DNA from 3 places in the Streptomyces sp. NPDC007189 genome. Region 3 is predicted to be linked to each of the others. Evidence: predicted binding sites of a transcription regulator. Region 3 holds the regulator's gene; each other region holds the start of a gene.
The links. Region 3 encodes HrcA, which represses chaperone genes, less so after heat shock. Its sites were predicted from a motif close to TTNGCACTCNGNNNNNCNGAGTGCNAA; they were not measured.
Positions count from the first base shown of each region.

Region 1: a site for HrcA is predicted at 2,505-2,531, ahead of groL (chaperonin GroEL). Genes of this name have one in related genera too.
Region 2: a site for HrcA is predicted at 2,337-2,363, ahead of groES (co-chaperone GroES). Genes of this name have one in related genera too.

Region 1 covers NZ_JBEYEY010000013.1:149,321-153,555, forward strand. The annotation lists gene AB0950_RS25660 (Uma2 family endonuclease) at 1-622, shown strand, start outside; gene groL (chaperonin GroEL) at 719-2,341, opposite strand; gene AB0950_RS25670 (cold-shock protein) at 2,670-2,876, opposite strand; gene AB0950_RS25675 (ubiquitin-like small modifier protein 1) at 3,309-3,584, opposite strand; gene thrC (threonine synthase) at 3,680-4,235, opposite strand, start outside.
Region 2 covers NZ_JBEYEY010000001.1:563,655-567,889, reverse strand. The annotation lists gene AB0950_RS02560 (methyltransferase domain-containing protein) at 1-377, opposite strand, end outside; gene AB0950_RS02555 (polysaccharide deacetylase family protein) at 468-1,412, shown strand; gene AB0950_RS02550 (polysaccharide deacetylase family protein) at 1,409-2,272, shown strand; gene groES (co-chaperone GroES) at 2,510-2,818, shown strand; gene groL (chaperonin GroEL) at 2,941-4,235, shown strand, end outside.
Region 3 covers NZ_JBEYEY010000002.1:235,271-239,505, forward strand. The annotation lists gene AB0950_RS04170 (DUF3097 domain-containing protein) at 1-413, opposite strand, end outside; gene AB0950_RS04175 (MBL fold metallo-hydrolase) at 511-1,233, opposite strand; gene hrcA (heat-inducible transcriptional repressor HrcA) at 1,403-2,419, shown strand; gene dnaJ (molecular chaperone DnaJ) at 2,420-3,553, shown strand; gene AB0950_RS04190 (nitronate monooxygenase) at 3,887-4,235, shown strand, end outside.

The DNA of each region.
Region 1 (4,235 bases), on a different contig from region 3:
CCGCAGGGCTCCCAGGGAGCTGCGGAACCGGCTCGAGTTCCTGGGCGGAAGGCTGTGCATCCGGCACGGGCCGCTCGACGTGGAGGAGTTCGAGGAACTGGCCGCAGCCGCCCCCGAAACCGTGCGGCTCGAGTACGTCAACGGAAAGGTAGTCGTCAAGGCCATGCCGGATGGCAACCACGGCGAGATCTTCATGTGGCTGCTACGTCAGTGCATGCAGCAACGGCCTGACCTGGACCTTGCGCCCGAGCGAGGCGTCAAGGCCGAGGCCTACCGTAAGGGCCGTGCCATCACGGACGGTTTCCTCGCACCGGTGGACCACTTCAAGGGGCACGGCAACTGGTCCGACACCGACGGGGCGCTCATGGCCGTGGAGATCACCTCCCACGACCGCGACACCGACCAGCGCAAGCGCATCGACAAGCCCGTGGGTTACGCGGCGGCCGGGATCCCCGTCTATCTGCTCATCGACCGCGACAGCGCCACGGTCAGCGTGTACAGCGAACCGAAGGACGGGCGTTACCTCCAGTGCTCCACCCGTCCCTGGGGCGCGACCGTCGAACTGCCGCCTCCGGTGGGCATCACTCTCGACACCGAGAAGCTCAAGGACTACGCCGACTGAGCCTGGAACCCGAAAACGCCCGAGGGCGGCACACCCAGCCGGAAGCTGGACGTGCCGCCCTCGGTCCGAAGGACAGGCGATCAACCCTCAGGTCGATCAGAAGTCCATGTCACCGCCCGGCATGCCGCCGCCGGCCGGCGCGGCGGCCTTCTCCGGCTTGTCGGCGATGACAGCCTCGGTGGTGAGGAACAGCGCGGCGATGGAGGCGGCGTTCTGCAGGGCAGAGCGGGTCACCTTCGCCGGGTCGATGATGCCCTCGGCGACCAGGTCGACGTACTCGCCGGTCGCGGCGTTCAGGCCGTGGCCCGGGGTCAGGTTGCGGACCTTCTCCACCACGACGCCGCCCTCGAGGCCGGCGTTGACGGCGATCTGCTTCAGCGGGGCCTCGAGCGCGATGCGGACGGCGTTGGCGCCGGTCGCCTCGTCACCCTCGAGCTCCAGCTTCTCGAAGACCTGGGAGGCCTGCAGCAGGGCCACGCCACCACCGGCGACGATGCCCTCCTCGACGGCGGCCTTCGCGTTGCGGACGGCGTCCTCGATGCGGTGCTTGCGCTCCTTGAGCTCCACCTCGGTGGCGGCGCCGGCCTTGATGACCGCGACACCGCCGGCGAGCTTCGCCAGGCGCTCCTGCAGCTTCTCGCGGTCGTAGTCGGAGTCGCTGTTCTCGATCTCGGCGCGGATCTGGTTGACGCGGCCGCCCACCTGCTCGGAGGAGCCGGCGCCGTCGACGATGGTGGTCTCGTCCTTGGTGATGACGACCTTGCGGGCGCGGCCCAGGAGGTCCAGGGTCGCGTTCTCCAGCTTGAGGCCGACCTCCTCGGAGATGACCTCGCCACCGGTGAGGATGGCGATGTCGCCGAGCATGGCCTTGCGGCGGTCGCCGAAGCCCGGGGCCTTGACGGCGACGGACTTGAAGGTGCCGCGGATCTTGTTGACGACCAGGGTCGACAGGGCCTCGCCCTCGACGTCCTCGGCGATGATCAGCAGCGGCTTGCCCGACTGCATGACCTTCTCCAGCAGCGGGAGCAGGTCCTTGACCGAGGAGATCTTGGAGTTGGCGATGAGGATGTACGGGTCCTCGAGCACCGCCTCCATGCGCTCCATGTCGGTCGCGAAGTAGGCGGAGATGTAGCCCTTGTCGAAGCGCATGCCCTCGGTGAGCTCGAGCTCCAGACCGAAGGTGTTGCTCTCCTCGACGGTGATGACGCCTTCCTTGCCGACCTTGTCCATGGCCTCGGCGATCAGGTCGCCGATCTGGGTGTCGGCGGCGGAGATGGACGCGGTGGAGGCGATCTGCTCCTTGGTCTCGACGTCCTTCGCCTGCTCCAGCAGGGCGGCGGAGACGGCCTCGACGGCCTTCTCGATACCGCGCTTCAGAGCCATCGGGTTGGCGCCGGCGGCGACGTTGCGCAGGCCTTCCTTGACCAGGGCCTGGGCGAGGACGGTCGCCGTGGTCGTACCGTCACCGGCGACGTCGTCCGTCTTCTTGGCGACTTCCTTGACCAGCTCGGCGCCGATCTTCTCGTACGGGTCCTCGAGCTCGATCTCCTTGGCGATGGAGACACCGTCGTTGGTGATCGTGGGGGCGCCCCACTTCTTCTCGAGGACGACGTTGCGGCCCTTGGGGCCGAGCGTCACCTTCACGGCGTCCGCGAGCTGGTTCATGCCGCGCTCGAGGCCGCGCCGCGCCTCCTCGTCGAACGCGATGATCTTGGCCATGTGAAGTGGTCCCTCCAGGACTGGGGGTGATTCCTTCGGACCGCGCCCGCGCCCGCGACGGACGGCTCGCCGGCCTCGTGGTTCCTTGCCCCACCCGGCCTGCGGGCCTCACCGACCCGGTCCTTCACTGTCACTCTCACCTTCAGAGTGCTAACGCCAATGATTAGCACTCGGCCCCCCCGAGTGCAAGCGCCCCGCGGGTGCCGGAGGTCGCGCTCAGCCGCGCGCGAACAGGGGCGCGCCGGGCATGACGAAGGGCCCGCACCCCGGGAGGTGCGGGCCCTTCGACGATGAAACAGAAGAACGTCGCTGTCAGCCGACGCGTGCTTCAGCTGGTCGCCAGCCGGACCATGTCCGCCTGCGGGCCCTTCTGGCCCTGCGAGATCTCGAAGTCGACCCGCTGCCCCTCTTCCAGGGTGCGGTAACCGTCCATCTGGATCGCGCTGTAGTGGACGAAAACATCCGCACCACCGTCGACCGCGATGAAGCCGTACCCCTTCTCCGCGTTGAACCACTTGACGGTGCCCTGAGCCATGCCTAACTCCCCTATTACTGGCCCTTGCACAGATCCACACTTCGCGGACCCGGGTCAGACCTCACCCCCCAACGGTCGGGGGCGTGCGCCGGAACGCGTCGACCGCGGCTGAATGTATCTGTCCAACTGCCGTCTGCAACAGGTCAATCGGACGAGAATTCTGGAAGGCAACGGTCCGGAATGTGGTGAGAATTCGTCCGACTTCAGGGCAAGTCGGGCTCCACAAAGCATTACAAAAGCCGCATAAAGCCCGCATACTTTGGCTACTTCTTGTCGGGCGTGCGGCATGAATGCAAGGCTCCCGACCTGTCGGACCGGGAGCGCGTTCCCCAACTCTACCGCGCTCAATCACATGGAATTGCCCCCTCCGCTTCTCTTGCGGAGGGGGCAATTCCATGAACAACGAGTAACGGCAGTTACCCAAGGTAATGATCAGCCGCCGGCGACCGCCGGAATGATGGAGACACCGGCGCCGTCCGGGGTCGCCGTCTCAAGGCCCTGCTCGAAGCGGACGTCGTCGTCGTTGACGTAGACGTTGACGAACCGGCGCAGCTTGCCCTGGTCGTCCAGGACGCGCGCGGCGATGCCGGTGTGGTTCTTCTCCAGGTCCTCGATGACCTCGGCGAGGGTGGCGCCCTCGGCGGTCACCTCGGCCTGGCCGCCGGTGTAGGTGCGCAGGATGGTGGGGATGCGAACGGTGACGCTCATCTATGACCTCCGGTCAGCTCATCGCCCTCAGGGGCGCGGGGGACTGCGCGACCAGCCCCCACCGGCCCGCAGACGAAATCGATGGGCCGAAGCCCCTACGCAAGCCCCGCCTCCCGGAAAGAGTCCAGGGTGGGACGGATCGTCACGGTGAGCCCCGTGCCGGCCACCGCGTCCAGCGTCTTCAGGCCGTCGCCGGTGTTGAGGACCACCGTGGTCTTCGTCGGGTCCAGGACGCCGTCCTTGAGCAGCTTGCGGGTGACGCCGACGGTCACGCCGCCCGCCGTCTCCGCGAAGATGCCCTCGGTGCGGGCCAGCAGCTTGATGGCGTCGACGACTTCCTCGTCCGTGACGTCCTCCACGGCGCCGCCGGTGCGGCGCGCGATGTCCAGGACGTACGGCCCGTCGGCCGGGTTGCCGATGGCGAGGGACTTGGCGATGGTGTTCGGCTTCTGGGGCCGTACGACGTCGTGCCCGGCCTTGAAGGCGGTGGACACCGGCGAGCAGCCCTCGGCCTGGGCGCCGAAGATCTTGTACGGCTTGTCCTCGACCAGACCGAGCTTGATCAGCTCCTGCAGACCCTTGTCGATCTTGGTGAGCTGGGAGCCGGAGGCGATCGGGACGACGATCTGGTCGGGCAGCCGCCAGCCGAGC
Region 2 (4,235 bases), on a different contig from region 3:
TCCCGGTCCACCGCGAGCACCCGGATCCCCGCCCGGGCGAACGCGATCGCGTCCCCGCCGATCCCGCAGCACAGGTCGGCGACGGAGGTCACGCCGAGGTTCTTCAGCCGCTCGGCCCGGTAGGCGGCGACGCTCGTCCGGGTCGACTGCTCGACGCCGTTCGGCGTGAAGAACATCCGCCCCGCGTCCGCCGCCCCGAACTTTGCCGCCGCCCGCTGCCGCAGCCGGGCCTGGCCGAGCGCCGCCGACACCAGCGCGGCCGGGTGGTCGCGGCGCAGCCGGGTGGCGACGGCGAGTTCGTCGGCCGGGGCGATGTCGCGGACCTCGTCGAGGAGGGCACGGCCTTCGGGGGTGAGGAGGAGAGCGAGGTCGTTCACCCGGTCATTGTCGGCCAGTCGGTGGACGGTCCGCCGCCGGCGGCGGTGTCGCCGTGGGTTCCGGGGCGGGGCCTGCGAAGATCCGGCAGCATGCGAGCCGTCGTACAAGACGATAAGAACCGGACGCGTCGCGCGCGTCCGGTCCTGGTCTGCGGAGCCGTCGCGCTGGCGGGTTCCGCGCTCCTGTCGGCCTGTACCGGCTCCGACGCGCCGCGCGCCGAGCCCCGTCCCGCGCCCGGGCAGGGCGGACCCGCGCACACCCCGAGCCCCCGGCCCCGCCAAGGCGCCGAGAGCGCCCGCCGGGCCGCCGAACACGCCCGGCTGGTCGCCGCCGCCCGGCGCTGGGGGCTCGACGAGGTCCCGCTGACCCCGCCCCCGCCGCCCGCGCACAAGCCGCTGATCACCGCACGGGCCGGGTTCGAGGTGAGCCACCAGGAGGACTGGGACCTGCCCCCGGTCTTCACGAGCATCCCCACCCGGCAGAAGATCGTCTTCCTCACCATCGACGACGGCTCGGAGAAGGACCCGGACTTCCTGCGGATGACGGAGGACCTGAAGATCCCGTACACCGCGTTCCTCAGCAACTACCTGATCAAGGACGACTACGGGTACTTCCGCAGGATGCAGTCCTACGGCCACACCCTCAACAACCACACCCTGCACCACCCCTACCTGCCGGGCCTGTCCTACGAGCAGCAGAGGACCGAGATCTGCGCCATGCAGGACATCATGGAGAAGCAGTTCGGCAGGCGCCCGACGCTCTTCCGGCCGCCGTACGGCAACTACGACCAGGACACCCTGCGCGCCGCCAAGTCCTGCGGCATCAGGTACGCGCCGATCTGGAACGAGGAGGTCTACGTCGACCACTGGGAGTACCGCGAGGAGGACCAGAGGATCCACCGCGGCGACATCGTCCTCACCCACTTCCGCGGCCGATCCGACTGGAACGGCACGATGGTCGACGACATGCGCCGCTTCCTGAACAAGGTCACACGCGAGGGCTACGCCGTGGCCCGCCTGGAGGACTACCTGTGAGGCCGGGGGCACGACACGGCAGCACCCTCGGCGGACGGCGCCGCCCCGCCCGGCGCGCCCTCGCGCTCCTCGCCTCGGCCCTCCTCCTCGCCGGCTGCGCCCAGTCCGTCGACCCCATCGAGCGGCTCGGCAAGAAGGCCGCCGAAGGGGTACGGCCGCACGGCGCCGCCCCGGAGGAGAGCTACCGCCGCTGGGGCCTGACCGAGCCCCTCGCCCGCCCGCCGCGACCCGACGCCCGCGCCCTGTCCCTGCCCCCCGGGACGGCCGGCCGGGCCCTGCCCCGCGTCGTCGACCACATCCCCACCCGCGACCGGGTCGTCTTCCTCACCTACGACGACGGCGCCGACCGGGACCCCCGCTTCGTCGACATGGTCCGCGAACTAGGGCTGCCGGTCAGCATGTTCCTCACCGACAGCATCGCCGGCCCCGGCTACGGCCACTTCGCCCGCCTGCGCCGGCTGGGCGCCGGCATCGAGAACCACACCGTCGACCACCGCGCGCTGGCCGCGCTGCCGTACACCGGCCAGCGGGCCGAGATCTGCGGCCAGCAGGACCGGCTCGCCGCCCGCCTCGGCGTACGCCCCCGCCTCTTCCGCCCGCCCTACGGCTCGTACGACGCCACCACCCTGCACGCCGCGTCCGACTGCGGCATCTCGGCGGTCGTCCTCTGGCGCGCCGTGATGACCCCGGCCGACCTCGTCTACCTCCACGGCGAACACCGGCTGCGCCCCGGCGACATCATCCTGGTCGGCCCCGACGAGACGACGGGCCCGAGCCTGCGCGAGCGCACGGCCCGGCTGCTGCGCAGAGTGCAGCAGCGAGGGCTGACCGTGGGGAGGCTGGAGGACTACCTGAACTGATCGGTGCCGGCGCCCCCGAACGAACCCGGCGCCGACACGGATTCGGGCGACGCGCCGCACGGTATTGGCACTCCGCTTGACCGAGTGCTAATCGCGGTCATAGTCTCGGCTCTGGCACTCCCCGAGGGAGAGTGCCAACAACGCGACGGGCAGGTCCGGCACCCGCGACGACGGATCGACCTGGTCGCCACCTCAGACAGTTAACCCCGTGAGATCTCCGAAGGGGGAGGTCGGATCGTGACGACCACCAGCTCCAAGGTTGCCATCAAGCCGCTCGAGGACCGCATCGTGGTCCAGCCGCTGGATGCGGAGCAGACCACCGCCTCTGGCCTGGTCATCCCGGACACCGCGAAGGAGAAGCCCCAGGAGGGCGCCGTCCTCGCCGTGGGCCCGGGCCGTTTCGAGAACGGCGAGCGCCTTCCGCTCGACGTCAAGGTCGGCGACGTCGTCCTCTACAGCAAGTACGGCGGCACCGAGGTGAAGTACAACGGCGAGGAGTACCTCGTCCTCTCGGCTCGCGACGTGCTCGCGATCATCGAGAAGTAATCACCTCGAGCATTCCTTTGCTCTTCAGCTGCGCCCCTGGCCCCCGCGACCGATAACGAAGCCGGGCGCCCGGGGCGCAGTTGTCTTACCACCCACAGATTTCCGAGAGGGCTCCCGCTGTCATGGCGAAGATCCTGAAGTTCGACGAGGACGCCCGTCGCGCCCTCGAGCGCGGCGTCAACAAGCTGGCCGACACGGTGAAGGTGACGATCGGCCCGAAGGGCCGCAACGTCGTCATCGACAAGAAGTTCGGCGCCCCCACCATCACCAACGACGGTGTCACGATCGCCCGCGAGGTCGAGATCGAGGACCCGTACGAGAACCTCGGCGCGCAGCTGGTGAAGGAGGTGGCGACCAAGACCAACGACATCGCGGGTGACGGCACCACCACCGCCACCGTGCTCGCCCAGGCGCTGGTCCGCGAGGGCCTGAAGAACGTCGCCGCCGGCGCCTCCCCGGCCGCTCTGAAGAAGGGCATCGACGCCGCCGTCAAGGCCGTCTCCGAGGAGCTGCTCGCCTCGGCCCGCCCGATCGACGAGAAGTCCGACATCGCCGCCGTGGCCGCGCTGTCCGCCCAGGACCAGCAGGTCGGCGAGCTGATCGCCGAGGCGATGGACAAGGTCGGCAAGGACGGCGTCATCACCGTCGAGGAGTCCAACACCTTCGGCCTTGAGCTGGACTTCACCGAGGGCATGGCCTTCGACAAGGGCTACCTGTCGCCGTACTTCGTGACGGACCAGGAGCGCATGGAGGCCGTCCTCGACGACCCGTACATCCTGATCAACCAGGGCAAGATCTCCGCCATCGCGGACCTGCTGCCGCTGCTGGAGAAGGTCATCCAGGCCGGCTCCTCCAAGCCGCTGCTGATCATCGCCGAGGACGTCGAGGGCGAGGCCCTGTCGACCCTGGTCGTCAACAAGATCCGCGGCACCTTCAACGCCGTCGCGGTGAAGGCCCCCGGCTTCGGCGACCGCCGCAAGGCGATGCTGCAGGACATGGCCGTCCTCACCGGCGCCACCGTCATCTCCGAGGAGGTCGGCCTCAAGCTCGACCAGGTCGGCCTGGACGTGCTGGGCTCCGCCCGCCGCGTCACCGTCACCAAGGACGACACCACGATCGTCGACGGCGCCGGCAAGTCCGAGGACGTTCACGGCCGCGTCGCGCAGATCAAGGCCGAGATCGAGAACACCGACTCCGACTGGGACCGCGAGAAGCTCCAGGAGCGCCTCGCGAAGCTGGCCGGCGGCGTGTGCGTGATCAAGGTCGGCGCCGCCACCGAGGTGGAGCTGAAGGAGAAGAAGCACCGTCTGGAGGACGCCATCTCCGCGACCCGCGCCGCGGTCGAGGAGGGCATCGTCTCCGGTGGTGGCTCCGCCCTGGTGCACGCCTCCAAGGTCCTCGACGGCAACCTCGGCAA
Region 3 (4,235 bases):
TCCAGGTACTCCACCACCACGCCCTCGACGCGCAGGTCGTCTCCCCACACCTTCTCGACCAGCTCGGCGTCGTGCCGGCCCTCGACATAGATGCGGCCGGCGCGGGCCACGCGGGCGCGGGCGCCGGGCACGGCGACCGAGCCGGAGGCGGTGCGGGCGGGCCGTACCGGGCCGCCGGACGACGGCCGCACCAGCGTGACCACCCGGCCCTCCAGCAGGAAGCCGCGCGGCTCCAAGGGGAACACCCGGTGCTTGCCGAAGCGGTCCTCCAGCGTCACCGTGCCCGCCTCGCAGCGGATCACCGCCCCGCAGAACCCGGTACCGGCCTCCTCCACCACCAGGCCCGGCTCGGCCGGCACCTCGGGTACGGGCTTCGGTTTCTTCCACGGCGGGGTCAGATCGGCGGAGTACACACGAGGGCGCGGGCCCGAGGGGCCCTCGTGGGAAGGGCGGTGGCGGGAGACGGGTGGGCGCATTCGGATGACGATAGGAGAAGGGCCGGACCCGTACCTACGACACGCCGAACCTGGCCGCCAGCTCGTCGCGTTGACGCCGTACGAAGCCCGCGTCCACCACCGCTCCGTGACCGGGCACGTACAGCGCGTCCTCGCCGCCGAGCGCGAGGAGACGGTCGAGGGCGTCCGGCCAACGGGACGGGACGGCGTCCGGCCCGGCCTGCGGTTCGCCGGACTCCTCGACCAGGTCGCCGCAGAAGACCACCTCACGCTCCCCGGGCACCAGGACCGCCAGATCGTGTCCGGTGTGGCCCGGGCCCACGTTCGCCAGCAGGACCTGCCGGCCGCCGCCGAGGTCCAGGGTCCACTCGCCCGAGACCAGGTGACCGGGCGGCACCAGCGCGTCCACCGCCTCGTCGGCGTCCGCCACCGCGAGTCCGTTGCGGACGGCGTCCAGACGCAGCGCCTCGCGCTCGCGGGCGAGGACGGCGTCCAGGCCCACCGCCCCGTACACCTCCGCCCCCGCGAAGGCGGACGCCCCGAAGACGTGATCGAAGTGGGGGTGGGTCAGCGCGAGATGGGTCACACGGCCGCCGGCCAGTTGCTCGGCCCGGCTCCGCAGCCGGGCGCCCTCGGAGAGACTGGAACCGGCGTCCACCATCAGCGCCGTACCCGCCCCGAGGACCAGACCGGCCGTGCAGTCCCAGCCGGGCAGCCGGCACCGGCCGACCCCCGCGGCCAGCCGTTCCCAGCCCAGCTCTTCCCAAGTCACCGTCATACCGCGACGCTATCCGCACGAGCCGCCGCGACGGCAGCGACCTTGCCCCGGGTGTACCCGACAGCCGTACACTGGGCCGGGGACGCTGGCACTCGCATGCGACGAGTGCCAGGCGGACGAACGCAGGACCGAGCGGAACCGAGGGACCACATGCTGGAGGTGCGCGCGAATGCTGAGTGAACGCAGGCTTCAGGTACTGCGCGCCATCGTCCAGGACTACGTGGGCACCGAGGAGCCGGTCGGGTCGAAGGCCCTGACCGAGCGGCACAATCTCGGGGTGTCCCCGGCGACGGTCCGCAACGACATGGCCGCCCTGGAGGACGAGGGGTACATCGCCCAGCCGCACACCAGCGCGGGGCGCATCCCCACCGACAAGGGCTACCGGCTGTTCGTGGACAAGCTGGCGGGCGTCAAGCCGATGACCGCGCCCGAGCGGCGGGCGATCCAGAACTTCCTGGAGGGCGCCGTCGACCTCGACGACGTCGTGGCGCGCACCGTGCGGCTGCTCGCCCAGCTCACCCGCCAGGTCGCCGTGGTGCAGTACCCGTCCCTGACCCGGTCCACCGTCCGGCACGTGGAGCTGCTCTCGCTCGCCCCCGCGCGCGTGATGCTCGTGCTGATCACGGACACCGGGCGGGTCGAGCAGCGGATGGTCGACTGCCCGGCGCCGTTCGGCGAGGCCTCCCTCGCCGACCTGCGCGCGCGGCTGAACAGCCGGGTCGCGGGCCGCCGGTTCACAGACGTGCCGAAGCTGGTCGAGGACCTGCCGGAGGCCTTCGAGGCCGAGGACCGCGGTACGGTCTCGACGGTGCTCTCCACTCTCCTGGAGACACTCGTCGAGGAGAACGAGGAGCGGCTGATGATCGGCGGCACCGCCAATCTCACCCGCTTCGGGCATGACTTTCCTCTCACGATCCGGCCGGTGCTCGAGGCGCTGGAGGAGCAGGTCGTGCTCCTCAAGCTGCTGGGCGAGGCGAAGGATCCGGGCGTGACGGTGCGCATCGGGCACGAGAACGCTCACGAGGGACTCAACTCCACCTCCGTGGTGTCGGTCGGCTACGGTTCGGGCGGCGAGGCGGTTGCCAAGCTCGGCGTGGTCGGACCGACCCGCATGGACTACCCGGGAACGATGGGAGCGGTACGCGCAGTGGCACGGTACGTCGGACAGATCCTGGCGGAGTCGTAAGTGGCCACGGACTACTACGCCGTTCTCGGCGTGCGCCGCGACGCGTCGCAGGATGAGATCAAGAAGGCGTTCCGCCGGCTCGCCCGCGAGCTGCACCCGGACGTCAACCCGGATCCGAAGACCCAGGAGCGGTTCAAGGAGATCAACGCCGCTTACGAGGTGCTGTCGGATCCGCAGAAGAAGCAGGTCTACGACCTCGGCGGCGACCCGCTCTCGCAGAGCGGCGCCGGCGCGGGCGGCTTCGGGGCCGGCGGCTTCGGCAACTTCTCGGACATCATGGACGCGTTCTTCGGTACGGCGTCGCAGCGCGGCCCGCGCTCGCGCACCCGGCGCGGCCAGGACGCGATGATCCGGATCGAGGTCGAGCTGGACGAGGCGGCCTTCGGGACCACCAAGGACATCCAGGTCGACACCGCGGTCGTCTGCAACACCTGCAACGGCGAGGGCGCGGCGCCCGGTACGACCGCCCAGACGTGTGACATGTGCCGGGGCCGTGGTGAGGTCTCGCAGGTCACCCGGTCCTTCCTGGGCCAGGTCATGACCTCGCGGCCGTGCCCCCAGTGCCAGGGCTTCGGCACCGTGGTGCCGACCCCGTGCCCCGAGTGCGCGGGCGACGGCCGGGTCCGCTCCCGGCGCACGCTCACCGTGAAGATCCCGGCCGGTGTCGACAACGGCACGCGGATCCAGCTCGCCGGCGAGGGCGAGGTCGGGCCGGGCGGCGGTCCGGCGGGTGACCTGTACGTCGAGATCCACGAGCTGCCGCACCCGATGTTCCAGCGGCGCGGCGACGACCTGCACTGCACGGTGACGATCCCGATGACGGCCGCGGCGCTCGGCACCAAGGTGCCGCTGGAGACCCTGGACGGCATGGAGGAGGTCGACATCCGGCCCGGCACCCAGTCCGGCCAGTCGATCCCGCTGCACAACCGGGGAGTCACGCACCTGCGCGGCGGCGGCCGGGGCGACCTCGTCGTCCACGTCGAGGTCCAGACCCCGAACAAGCTCGACCCCGAACAGGAACGCCTCCTGCGCGAGCTGGCCAAGCTCCGCGGCGAGGAACGCCCGCAGGGGCAGTTCCAGCCGGGGCAGCAGGGGCTGTTCTCACGGCTGAAGGATGCGTTCAACGGGCGCTGAGGTGAGGCGGGGGCTGGCCGGGGGTCCGGGGGTCGTCCCCCGGGCAGGCACAGTCAGCCGGGTCAGCAGGGGCTGTTCTCACGGCTGAAGGATGCGTTCAACGGGCGCTGAGGTGAGGCGGGGCTGGCCGGGGGTCCGGGGGTCGTCCCCCGGGCAGGCACAGTCAGCCGGGTCAGCAGGGGTTGTTCTCTCGGCTGAAGGATGCGTTCAACGGGCGCTGAGGTGAGGCGCTGAGACGCTGGGTACGGGGTGTTTCCGCACCCCGTATGCCATCGTCCTATGCCGTCGGAAGCCCGATTCGGACTCTTTCAAAGGACGTGACAACATGCGGTCATGTCCTCCGCGCTGACCGATCTCCTCCTGCGCCCGATCGTGCAGGCCCCCATGGCGGGCGGTGTCTCCGTCCCGCAGCTTGCCGCCGCCGTATCCGAGGCCGGTGGCCTCGGGTTTCTCGCCGCCGGGTACAAGACCGCCGACGGCATGTACCAGGAGATCAAGCAGCTGCGGGGCCTCACCGCCCGCCCCTTCGGCGTGAACGTGTTCATGCCGCAGCCCGAATACGCCGAGTCCGGCGCGGTCGACGTCTACGCCCACCAGCTGGCCGGCGAGGCCGCCTGGTACGAGACCGAGCTGGGCGACCCGGACAGCGGTCGGGACGACGGCTTCGACGCCAAGCTCGCCG